One region of the Vibrio artabrorum genome, then DNA from elsewhere that is predicted to be linked to it. Evidence: predicted binding sites of a transcription regulator. Region 1 holds the regulator's gene; each other region holds the start of a gene.

Evidence for each region. Region 1 encodes PurR, which represses purine synthesis genes. Its sites were predicted from a motif close to TNANGNAAACGTTTNCNTNA; they were not measured.
Region 2: the regulator PurR is predicted to act here: its motif matches at 1,555-1,574, upstream of OCU36_RS05825 (phosphoribosylaminoimidazolesuccinocarboxamide synthase).
Region 3: the regulator PurR is predicted to act here: its motif matches at 1,535-1,554, upstream of folD (bifunctional methylenetetrahydrofolate dehydrogenase/methenyltetrahydrofolate cyclohydrolase FolD).

What each region holds. Positions count from the first base shown of each region.
Region 1 is NZ_AP025458.1:1,870,008-1,874,184, forward strand. Features, by position in the region: gene torR (two-component system response regulator TorR) at 1-47, opposite strand, end outside; gene torD (molecular chaperone TorD) at 303-950, shown strand; gene purR (HTH-type transcriptional repressor PurR) at 1,264-2,268, shown strand; cyclic di-GMP riboswitch class I at 2,434-2,519, shown strand; gene OCU36_RS08410 (TfoX/Sxy family DNA transformation protein) at 2,647-3,237, shown strand; partial or broken gene OCU36_RS08415 (TVP38/TMEM64 family protein) at 3,250-4,035, shown strand; gene OCU36_RS08420 (putative signal transducing protein) at 4,047-4,177, shown strand, end outside.
Region 2 is NZ_AP025458.1:1,258,324-1,262,500, reverse strand. Features, by position in the region: gene OCU36_RS05840 (J domain-containing protein) at 1-336, shown strand, start outside; gene OCU36_RS05835 (hypothetical protein) at 502-690, shown strand; gene OCU36_RS05830 (SulA-like leucine-rich domain-containing protein) at 1,015-1,422, shown strand; gene OCU36_RS05825 (phosphoribosylaminoimidazolesuccinocarboxamide synthase) at 1,673-2,776, shown strand; gene OCU36_RS05820 (transporter) at 2,884-3,261, opposite strand; gene OCU36_RS05815 (amino acid permease) at 3,582-4,177, opposite strand, start outside.
Region 3 is NZ_AP025458.1:2,116,967-2,121,143, forward strand. Features, by position in the region: gene aroC (chorismate synthase) at 5-1,090, opposite strand; tRNA gene OCU36_RS09420 (tRNA-Arg) at 1,345-1,421, opposite strand; gene folD (bifunctional methylenetetrahydrofolate dehydrogenase/methenyltetrahydrofolate cyclohydrolase FolD) at 1,633-2,490, shown strand; gene OCU36_RS09430 (cation:proton antiporter) at 2,684-4,177, opposite strand, start outside.

The DNA of each region.
Region 1 (4,177 bases):
CTGCGGGTTACCACATCATCTTCAACGACCAATACGTGATAGCTCATCTACACCACTTTTCTTATTTAATAGTTTCATTGACTATTCTATTCATAACTAGTAACAATTCTAGTCGTACAGAAGATAAAAGCCAGAAAGATGATTTTTTTTTGATACAAGACAATCTTAAACCTTGCTATTTATCGCTCATCGCAATTCAATATAGGCATTATTGCTAGCGAGTGACGTTGTACTCTACAAATATCACGGTTAGTTAGCCTTCGTAGCCAAGCAATACGAAAGACGATATTAGGATTAATCAAATGAAAGATACGAAAGCGTTCAACGAACAAAGAGCAGAAATATATTGGTGGCTATCAAGCTTATTCGCTAAAGAACTCACTCAAGAAGAGCTTGATCACTATCATTCTGTCGAAATTCGTTCCTTTCTGACTGGTTTAGGGGAAAATGAAACACTTAAGCCAGCAATCGACAGCTTGGTAGACGCGCTCAACCGTTTACAAACTCGTGAAGATGCACAGTTAGAGCTAGCAGCTGACTTCTGTGATCTATTTTTAAAAACGGATAAGCATGGCGCCCTTCCTTACGCTTCAATGTATATCGGTGAGACGGGGTTATTAAACGATAAACCTGCAAAAGATATGGAAGAGATCATGGCGAAACACAATTTAGTCGTGAATCAAGATCTCAAAGAACCAGCAGATCACATTGCCATCGAACTCGACTTTCTTGGCAACCTGATCATCCGCTCTAACGACACTGAGTGTGAGGATGAGCTAGAGAAATCGTTTGCTAGTCAGCAGCAATTTATCGAACAAACACTGCTGACTTGGTTACCAAAGTTCAATGCAAAATGTCACGACATCGATTCATTCGGTTTCTATGCATCGGTTTCATCCCTACTTGTTGCTTTCTGTAACCTAGACACTCTATATTTGGCGGGTGAATAAACGGGCAGTATGACTCGGTCAATAAATTCAGATAATGTGACAATTCACCCGGATTTCTGGGTGAATTTTGTTGCGAGTAATTTCTAGTCAGTTTAAAATTGTGACCGCAAACGATAAAATATGAAATGCTCACGAAATGCTATGCTTATAAAAATTCAGAGCATTTTAGTGTTAAGACAAGCCGCTCAATAGCGGTTTTTTGTTTTTTAGCACTTAGTACCCAAAGAGCCCTACAACTATAAGCTCTTAATTAGGTAGCTTAACGGCTACTTCATCCCATACTTGGGAAAGTAGCTTCTAATAGGATAAAACCATGGCCACTATAAAAGACGTCGCTCGCTTAGCCGGCGTATCGACAACGACCGTATCTCATGTAATCAACAAAACACGTTTTGTTGCAGAAGCAACTCAAGAGAAAGTCAATCAAGCCGTAGACGAATTAAACTACGCACCAAGTGCTGTCGCACGGAGTTTAAAGTGCAATACAACACGCACTATTGGTATGTTAGTAACGCAATCAACGAACCTGTTCTTCTCTGAAGTTATCGATGGTGTTGAGAGCTACTGCTATCGTCAAGGTTACACTTTGATATTGTGTAACACCGGCGGTATCTATGAGAAGCAACGAGACTACATTCGAATGCTTGCAGAGAAACGTGTCGATGGCATCTTGGTGATGTGTTCTGACTTAACAGAAGAGCTAAGAGAGATGTTGGACCGTCACGCTGATATCCCTAAAGTGGTGATGGACTGGGGGCCTGAAAGCTCTCAAGCCGATAAAATTATCGATAACTCTGAAGAAGGTGGCTACCTAGCGACAAAATACCTAATTGATCGCGGTCACACTGACATAGCTTGTTTAAGCGGCCACTTAGACAAAGCGGCCTGTATTGAACGCATCGCTGGTTACAAACGTGCGCTCAATGAAGCACAGATTTCTGCTGATGACAGCATGATCATTGAAGGTAACTTCGAATGTGATACTGCCGTTCTCGCGGCAGATAAAATCATCGAAATGAAAAAACGTCCAACAGCCGTATTCTGCTTTAACGATACAATGGCTCTTGGCTTAATGAGCCGACTACAAGAAAAAGGAATTCGTATTCCTGAAGATATCTCTGTCATCGGTTACGACAACATCGAACTGGCTGAGTACTTCTCTCCACCGTTGACTACGGTTCACCAACCGAAGCGTCGTGTTGGTAAAAATGCATTTGAAATTTTATTAGAACGCATTAAAGATAAAGACCATGAAAAACGTGTGTTCGAAATGCACCCTGAAATTGTTGAGCGAAGCACCGTTAAAACGTTAAATTAATGGTTATATTCTCATCTAATCGTGCGCTCCTTTGGGGGCGCCTTTTTATCAACACAAAAACCTAACTTAGATGCATATAAGAAAGAAGATTAATTGAAGCAGTATCACACTTTTGAATAGCAAGTGTGAGCTTCATTCAACAAAAACTTTATTCTATTTAATCAGTCACGCACAGGGCAAATCACTCGAAAGAGTGAGACGCAAAGCTTCCGGCCTAAACCACTCGTTGGTATGGTAGCGGGGCTACCGATGGCAAAATGCAGTAGTTGCTAATAATTTAGTAATTTACGGCTTATTGACAATTTAGTTGCAACATTTTGCTAATCTCTCGGACCTGCTTATTTGGTGGCGTAGTTCAAATACACCGAGATGAATAACATGGATAAACCGATACTAAAGGACTCAATGAAGTTGTTTGAGCCCTTAGGAAAAATAAAATCACGCTCAATGTTTGGTGGCTTCGGGCTTTTCGCTGATAACACCATGTTTGCCCTAGTGGTAAATGACCAATTGCATATACGAGCAGACAAAAGCACAACGAATCAATTCGAGCAGCAAGGATTTCAGCCTTACGTCTACAAAAAACGAGGGTTCCCTGTTGTTACCAAATATTTCGCTTTGCCCGAGAGCCTATGGCAAGATCAAAAGGAAATTTTGCAACTGGCCAGTGCTTCTTTAGGGTATGCTAAAAATGAAAAAGCTCAGCAATCCTCAGCTAAGCCAACTCGATTAAAAGATCTTCCTAACCTCAGACTCGCGACTGAGCGTATGTTAAAAAAGGCTGGGATAGAATCTGTAGAACATTTATATGAATCAGGCTCTGTAAACGCATTTAACGCCATCAAAGAATCACACGCCTCTTCTGTCAGTATCGAACTGCTTTGGGCGCTAGAAGGTGCTATCAATGGCACACACTGGTCTGTGATACCTCAACAGCGTCGCGAAGAGCTGAGCAATCGAGTTAATTAACATTATCACCCTATGACTAAGCCGCATTTTTGCGGCTTTTTTTATATGTGCTGAAAGTTAATTGACGTTTTGCCTGTCTATACTCAAGTGATGCATTAAAAATTATAGGAAATCGCAATGAGTAAAAAAGTCATATTGGGTCTGGCATTGATCGCCACTATCCTTTTGTTAGGTCTTAACTTTAGCCAATACCTAACACTTGAGAATGCCAAAGATCAACAAGCCGTTTTAAATGACTACATTGATAGCAATTTCATTGCCGCCGCCGCAACCTATTTTGTCGTATATATCATGATTACCGCTTTCTCGATTCCAGGGGCTGCTGTCGTGACGCTGTTAGGGGCTGCGTTGTTTGGATTCTGGAACAGTTTGCTATTGGTGTCTTTCGCGAGTGCCATTGGGGCGACTCTCGCTTTTCTCAGTAGCCGATACCTCTTACAAGACTGGATACAAAGCAAATTTGCTGACAAATTAGTCACGATAAACAAAGGCATTGAAAAAGACGGGTCATTCTACTTATTTTCGCTCCGTTTAATTCCTGTCTTCCCATTTTTTATTATTAACTTATTAATGGGCTTAACACCAATGTCGATCACGCGTTATTACCTGACGAGCCAAATTGGGATGTTACCAGGCACTGCTGTTTTCTTAAATGCTGGAACTCAACTGGCAGAAATCGACTCACTGTCGGGGATTGTTTCACCTTCGGTACTATTGTCGTTTATCTTGCTGGGTGTATTCCCAATAATTGCTAAATGGTTGATGAACAAGTTTCGTTCTGCCCCTGTCGCCGGATAAGGTCTATTTCCATGAAAATCTTTAGTGCATCGAATCCGACAGAAGCTCATATCATTTGTGGGTTACTAGAAAGCGAAAATATTGCGTGTGAAGTCCGAGGAGAAGGGTTATTTGGTTTAAAGGGAGAAATCCCTTTCACAGA
Region 2 (4,177 bases), 610 kb from region 1:
TACGCTCTAGAGCCGAGGGATACACTACAGCAACAACAATCGCTTAAAGCACAACTTAACTCGAAGGACCTTACGATTAAGCAGCAAAAACGACAACTGCACACTATGTTCCACGAATTAAAGAAGCAGAAAAACAGTCAAGGTCTGAGTCATTTACAGGTAGCCTGCGCGCTATTTGGGTACACACCCAGTTCAATTCCCGACCAAAAAAGCATCAAGTTTCGATACAAACAGCTATCTAAAATATATCACCCAGATGGTCACGGATGTGACGAAGAAATGAAACGTTTGAACAATGCGCTAAAAACCATCTTACAAAATGTTACCCAATTGTAAATAAGCACGTAACTTCATTTTCTAAGCCCACAAAGATACCGATTTTATTACTTCGGCAATCGATCCCCCTCTCAAAAACGGGTAACAAACTATTAACTAATCGGGATGACTTATGTCATAATTTGCACCGAAAATACACCTGACATATACAGGTGAGGAGAAAATATGTTCGCAGTAGAAGGCGTTTGTGATTGGTGCAAAAAGCCAAGCCTAGTAAAAAAGCACGATTACTTAGATGGTAAGTGGCATCATGCATGTAAAGAGTGCAATGATATTGCAACCATTGATGTTCGCCAATTCAACATTGGTGAAATGGAAATGAGAGCAAAACTGTCCCAAGCGACATTGAGATAGGCAATACCGTTGAAATATAAGAAAGCGCTTAAGGCGCTTTTTTTGTGCCTCTGATTTTAGAGCTTCTCCCTTCTATGCAGGTGTACACAGTACTTACCTATCAAAAACCCTGTAAACACCTGTATAAAGCTCACATTTTTTTCAACTTATGAGACAAAACAGCAAATTCATTCAAATTTAATTTACCTAATAATTTCAATAATTTAATTGTTTTTCATCCATAATCTCAGACGAAATCGTCCAATAATCCCGCAAAAAACGCTTGATCTTATAAGCAACTAAAACTACTGTATACGCATACAGCATGTATATAAGGACAGCAAAATGATTCAAGCACACGTTAAAGCACAACACTCTAGCCCGCTAGTTCACTGCGCATTTACATCAGTTTCTCGTAAAAGCAAAAATTCAAACGAGGAAGCGTTGTTTGCAAGAATGGCGTTGCTGTCCAATCAACATCAATGGTTACTGTTTACGGCTCAAACACCAAGACCATCGGCTAAGCAGCTTAAGCAACATAATGTTTGCTGCGACCGCGTTATTCATATGAAAGCCTCTCATCAAATGACTGAGGTAGAGACTGTCGAGAAAGCAATCCGCTCTAAGAATGCGAGTGCGATTGTTGCAAGTGCATCGATTGATCAGTTCAGTCAACAGTACCTAAGAACATTAGGGTTACGCTTTCAATGTGAAGTCTTCTTTATGGATGCAAATTCAGAGCGTATTCACTAAGCCATATTGCTTAACAATTTAGCGAACAAACACAGCTCCAAAACACAGTCCAAATATACTGCCTTCCCCTGCCCTACAATTCGCCAATTTTTTAGCGGATTGTTAGGCGGGGGTTTTTATTTAAACAACAGATTTAGCAATCGTTTGCTTTTTCTCTGGAAGCAAAGAGTAGATTGGGTATAATGCCCGTCTAATCATGTGCACACCGCACTTCTCTGTATGACGTTTGATAAAAGATAGGAATGTCTAAATGAGCCTTGCTGATCAAGTTCTTGCCGTAAATGATGACCTACCAATCCGTACTGATAAACCTGTCCACAGTGGCAAGGTTCGTTCGGTCTACTGGTTAACTGAAGAAGATAGCCAACGACTAATTAAAGAGAAAGGCTACGATGTAGCACCAGATGCGCCTTTAGCAATCATGGTGATCAGTGACCGTATCTCTGCATTTGATTGTATCTGGCGTGGTGAAGGAAATCTTAAAGGTGTTCCAGGTAAGGGAGCGGCTCTGAATGCTATCTCTAACCATTGGTTCAAATTGTTTAAAGACAACGGACTTGCTGACAGTCATATTCTTGATATCCCTCACCCGTTCGTATGGATTGTACAAAAAGCTCGCCCAGTCATGATCGAAGCGATTTGTCGTCAATACATCACTGGTTCAATGTGGCGTGCATACGCAAACGGCGAACGTGAATTCTGTGGTATCGAGATGCCTGAAGGCCTTGAGAAAGACAAGAAGTTGCCTGAGCTACTGATCACGCCTTCAACAAAAGGGATTCTGAAAGGTATTCCTGGCGTTCCAGAAGCTGACGATGTGAACATCACACGTAACAACATCGAAGATAACTTCGCAGCATTCAACTTTACTCAAGCAAGCGACATCGCGCATTACGAAAAACTTCTTAAAGAAGGCTTCAACGTCATCAGCCAAGCGCTAGCAAAAGTAGACCAAACCTTTGTTGATACCAAATTTGAGTTTGGCTACGTCAACGATGCTCAAGGCAAAGAAAAGCTTATCTACATGGATGAAGTCGGTACGCCAGATTCATCTCGCATTTGGGATACTCAGGAATACAACAACGGCAACATCATTGAGAATTCAAAAGAAGGCTTCCGTCAGTTCTTGCTTAACTACTTCCCTGATGCTGATATTCTATTGAACAAAGAGCGTATGCCAGAGCGTGAAGCATTAGCTCGAGATAATGAACTCCCTCTGGATTCATTAATGTCTCTGTCGCGGACTTACCTTGATATTGCCGCGAAAATCACAGGAGCAGAGATCATACTAAGCGAGAATCCTAAGCAAGAGATCATCGATGTACTGCGTTCTGACTACGGACTAATCGATTAATCACGACCTGACTGTGAAATACACCTAAATACCAAAAAGGGCCTCTATATTGAGGCCCTTTCTATAGGTACATTTTCATCTTCTTTGAGCTAAGCAATACTGAGAGATTACAGCTTAATAGTAAACTCTTCCCCTGTATTACCTGCAATGACGAGATGACTGCGTGATTCGATATACGCTATCTGCTCTTCTTCAAGAGAGTATGGCATAACCACTTTGAGTTCATTGATACCTTCGAGCTTAGCAAGTTTAAGCAAAGTGACAATATTTGACTCATCACTTTTACGCGTAGACATCGATTTCAACGCCATCTGCCATAAGCGATCTTCAGGAGTGGCAAGCTCTTTAATGCTATCTCTCCAGACAGTACTGAATATTGGCGCAATAGTGGTCAAAGCTTCCAAAAAAGTCCATTTTTTACTGCATGAGGCGCCAAGAAATGTTGTGTAATCAAACTCTACTCGCGTCTCTTCCTGTTTATCCATGATGTCCCCCGACATTTTGGCAACGCAATATACTTAATATCCACCAACTCTTTCGTTATAGCAATAGGATATAGAAGAATGGTCTTTTATGACCTTTTGATTTGTTGAAATGGCATATAAAAACCAAGCGTTTAACATAATATGCACTGAAAAATCATATCTGCATCCATTGGATAATATTTTAGAGATAAAACTAATCTATCTATACTTTCTAGACCGTAGCCATCGCTAGGTAACCAAATGAAAAGGAACATCACTGTGTTCCTTTCTATCGATATATCAATATTGCCGCTCTATTGCTTGCCCTAGTTCTCGCTCGATTAAATCACTTGCGAGATTAGCAAAAAACAACCAAACAGCAACGAGAATAACATCATTGTTCTGCCACCTTCGGCTTGGTATCTATCGTCAGAGATTTTCATAAAACGCTGCTTATGAACCATCACTAAAGGAATAAACACAGCTAAGAATACCAAGATGATGCCTGCGTAGTTCAGCACTTGTAAAAATTTATCTGCAGCAAGCAATGACCCCACCAGAGGCAAGATAAAACTAACGCAATAAGTGACCGCTGTGTTTTGGTTAAACATGTCTTTATTCTGGTTGAACAGCGCCATCGCTACACCAAAGAAAGAGGTCAACAAGGCTAAACCTGTAAAAGTAGAGAGGATGTTACCCACCCAAGGGGACTGAGCCTCGAACGCTGCCATCAAATCTGAGACATTCTTAAAGCTTCTAAATTGCGCTTCACTCAGGTTACCAACCACAGCAAATAGCCAGCATAGATAACACACTAATGGGATCAAAGAACCGACGATCACCATATTACGTAGCTGTCTATCTGTTGCCTCGTGATTGTAAGAAACCAAGGTAGGAATCACCACCATAAAGCCAAAACTGGTGAACAAAATTGCAC
Region 3 (4,177 bases), 250 kb from region 1:
ATCGCTAAATTTGAGGTGTATTGGTCGTTACGCCATGGTTTTGACCACGATGACGTAGCAAGTGATCAAGCAATACAATCGCTAACATCGCTTCTGCGATCGGTACCGCACGGATACCCACACATGGGTCATGACGACCTTTCGTGATTAACTGCGTTGCTTCACCGTCTTTAGTGATCGTGTCACCAGGAACGGTAATGCTTGATGTGGGTTTAAGCGCAATGCTTGCCACAATATCTTGGCCAGTAGAAATACCACCTAAGATACCGCCAGCGTGGTTGCTGCTGAAACCTTCTGGAGTTAATGGGTCACGGTGTTCACTACCGCGTTGATTAACGACATCAAAGCCATCACCAATCTCAACACCTTTTACCGCATTGATGCTCATTAGAGCGTGCGCGATATCTGCATCTAGACGATCAAAGATTGGCTCACCAAGGCCTACAGGCACTTTAGTCGCCACCACTTGAATCTTCGCACCGATCGAGTTGCCTTCTTTTAGCAAGTCGCGAATCAGTTGGTCAAATTCTGGTACTTTGTCGGCATCTGGGCAGAAGAAAGCGTTGTTTTCAATCTCGTTCCAATCCACTTTATCAATGGAGATATCACCCATTTGAGAAAGGTAAGCTTGGATTTCAACACCAAATTCTTGTTTTAGGTATTTCTTCGCAATTGCCCCTGCCGCTACACGCATTGCAGTTTCACGAGCAGAAGAACGACCACCACCACGGTAATCACGCACACCGTACTTTTGATGGTAGGTATAGTCAGCGTGTCCAGGGCGGAACTTGTCTTTTATTTCGGAATAGTCTTTAGAGCGTTGGTCTGTATTTTCAATCAATAGACCAATAGAAGTGCCCGTAGTTTGGCCTTCAAATACACCTGATAAGATTTTCACTTCATCCGCTTCACGGCGAGCCGTTGTATAACGTGAGGTACCTGGGCGACGACGATCCAAATCTCTCTGAAGGTCTGCTTCGGTAATGTCTAATCCTGGTGGGCACCCGTCTACGATACATCCTAGTGCGATACCGTGACTTTCTCCGAACGTGGTCACGCGGAAATGTTGTCCGATACTGTTTCCTGCCATTACTTCCTCTAAATCAGCTATAAACCGACTGGCTAATAACTTTACTTGTCTATTCTTCGTAAATTCATAGTCGCTTTATTACTAAATGATGTAAACCCCAAAAAACGAACAATTTTAATTTTCTGTTCGATGAACCCAACGAAATAAACAAAACAACAAAGGAAAATGACTCGCGCGTCAAAAGACCGGTTTTTATGGTAGGTAAAATGCAAAAAACCCGACAACTCGGAAAGTTATCGGGTTTCTTTAAATAATGGCACGCCCTGAAGGATTCGAACCTTCGACCACCTCCTTAGAAGGGAGGTGCTCTATCCAGCTGAGCTAAGGGCGCGCTACAGGGACGAATTATACGAATTAGAATCAGTAAAGCAACGGCTTTATGTAACATTATGATCTAAGTGAGTAAAAAAAGGGCAATAAGCCTATAGGTGTTGAAAATTAAGCCAAGGCAAACGTTTGCCTAATGGTAATTAAAAAGATTTTCTGGAATAATGCGCCAAAAACATCAGCCACTAACTTGAATATCAATAATAAGGAAATTCATGACTGCTCAAAATATTGATGGAAAGCTAATCTCTCAAACGGTTCGTTCTGAAGTAGCAGCACGTGTAAAAGCACGTAATGAAGCTGGATTACGTGCTCCGGGTCTAGCGGTTGTTTTAGTGGGTGAAGACCCGGCTTCTCAAGTTTACGTTGGAAGTAAGCGAAAAGCGTGTGAAGAGGTTGGCTTCGTTTCTAAATCTTACGATTTACCAGCCACTGCAACAGAAACAGAATTATTAGCCCTGGTCGATCAGCTAAACCAAGATCCAGAGATTGACGGTATTCTCGTTCAATTGCCTTTGCCTGCTGGTATCGATACAACCCACGTGCTCGAACGTATCACGCCAGAAAAAGACGTTGATGGTTTCCACCCATACAATGTCGGTCGCTTGGCTCAGCGGATGCCTAAGTTACGTTCTTGTACACCAAAAGGCATTATCACGCTGCTTGGTCGTTACAACATCGATCTACGTGGTAAACATGCGGTTGTCGTTGGTGCCTCAAACATCGTTGGTCGCCCAATGACATTAGAACTACTTCTTGCTGGCTGCACCACAACCACATGTCACCGCTTCACCAAAGATCTTGAAGGTCATGTTCGTCAAGCGGATGTGGTTGTGGTTGCCGTAGGGAAACCAAATTTCATTCCCGGAGCTTGGATTAAGAAAGGCGCTGTCGTGGTCGATGTAGGCATTAACCGTTTAGATTCAGGTAAGCTGGTTGGCGACGTTGAATACGATGTCGCGAAAGAAAACGCAAGCTTCATCACTCCGGTACCCGGTGGTGTTGGTCCAATGACCGTTGCAAGCCTAATCGAGAACACCATGATTGCTTGTGAGCAATTTCACTCGAAATAACGCACAAACGGCAACATAGATCGCGACACCTACCGTGACGTCAACAGACTAAAAAAGCCGCAATGTCATGCTCATTGCGGCTTTTTTGATAAGAAGTGTCGATAAGTCGTTATTCTACAATCAAAATTTCTAACGACGTTATCGAGTGTTTTAACAAGCTAGGATGACCCGTTATTGACTACGATTGGTATTATTACACTTTATTTTGTTCAAGCTGCTGTGGAGCGGGTAATAAACTAATGATTTCGCATTCTGTCGATATCAACTTATCCAAATCAGAACCTTGTGTAACTAAGCGGAACTCACCGTTAGTAATCACACCAAGTGGAATGGCTTTAGGGTAAAGAGTATTAAATTCATTAAGGTCAAACGCTTCTGTTAAACCTGTACTCTTAATTTGACTGCCTTGAGCCATCAGCGAATTCAGTTTCGAATACGTCATCCCTTCCGCAAACAAACGCCGGTTTTTACTGCGACTCACATGATGCCTTTCGTGCTTAGTCTCTGATGACTCAAGTTCAAACACTTTGTTGTCACCAAATTCACCCTGATAGTGCATACTGACTAATGGGTTCGTTTGACGATAAGGCGAAACAATCATGGCACGCCCTATCCCATCCAACTCGAGATTAATTTCTGCGTGGCTTGAGGCTGGATTACCGAAATAGACATTCAGGTTTTCCATCCGAGCCAAGCGAATGCTTTCCCAGTTGGTATCGGTAAGCACACTGTTAATGTTGTGTGTGGCCAAGATTTTAGCTAACTGTCTAGCAAAAAGAGTCGCACCAAAGAAAACCACACCTTGTGCTTTCTCTTGTGTCACTCCTAATCTTCTTGCCCACCAACTTGCAGTCAGGCTCTGAATCACAACCGTACCAATGATGACCAAAAACACCATAGGGACCAGCAAATCCGCCCCTTCAATTAATTGCTTTTCTTGGAGCTTAATAGCAAACAATGAAGAAACGGCAGCGGCGACGATCCCGCGAGGTGCCATCCAACTTAGGAACCATTTCTCGGCTGAAGTAAGATCGGTGCCGATCCCGCTGAGCCAAACACTCAAAGGACGAGCGACAAGCATAACAACCGCTAATAAGCCCACACCGCCCCAACCTATCGAGAGAAAATGCCCCGAATCCAATCGACTCGCTAACAGAATAAACAGGGCTGAGATCAGTAACACCGTCAGAGTTTCTTTAAACTCGATAATATCTTCAAGATCCAAACTTTTCACATTGGCTAGCCAAATCCCCATGATCGTCACAGTTAGTAAACCAGACTCTTCACTCAGGTCGTTTGAAAAGGAAAATGCGCCCAACATTAACGTCAGGACGGCTACGTTACGCAAATAATGCGGCACCCAATGCCCTTGCAGCATTTTGGCTATCACATAGCCACCGATGATCCCTAAGCTTAAACCTATGGACAGAGTCAGCCCTAATGCGGACAGTACATGGCTCGTCGGATCGGCTGAAGAGACAATGTATTCGTAAACGAGAACGGCAAACAGTGCGCCAATCGGATCTATCACTATCCCTTCCCATCGCAAGATACTGCCTAACGAAGATTTAGGCTGAATGCTTCGCAACATCGGAACAATAACCGTCGGGCCTGTCACCACAACTAATGCACCAAATAAAGCCGCTAATGGCCAACTGAAATCCACAAAGTAGTGAGCTCCAATAAC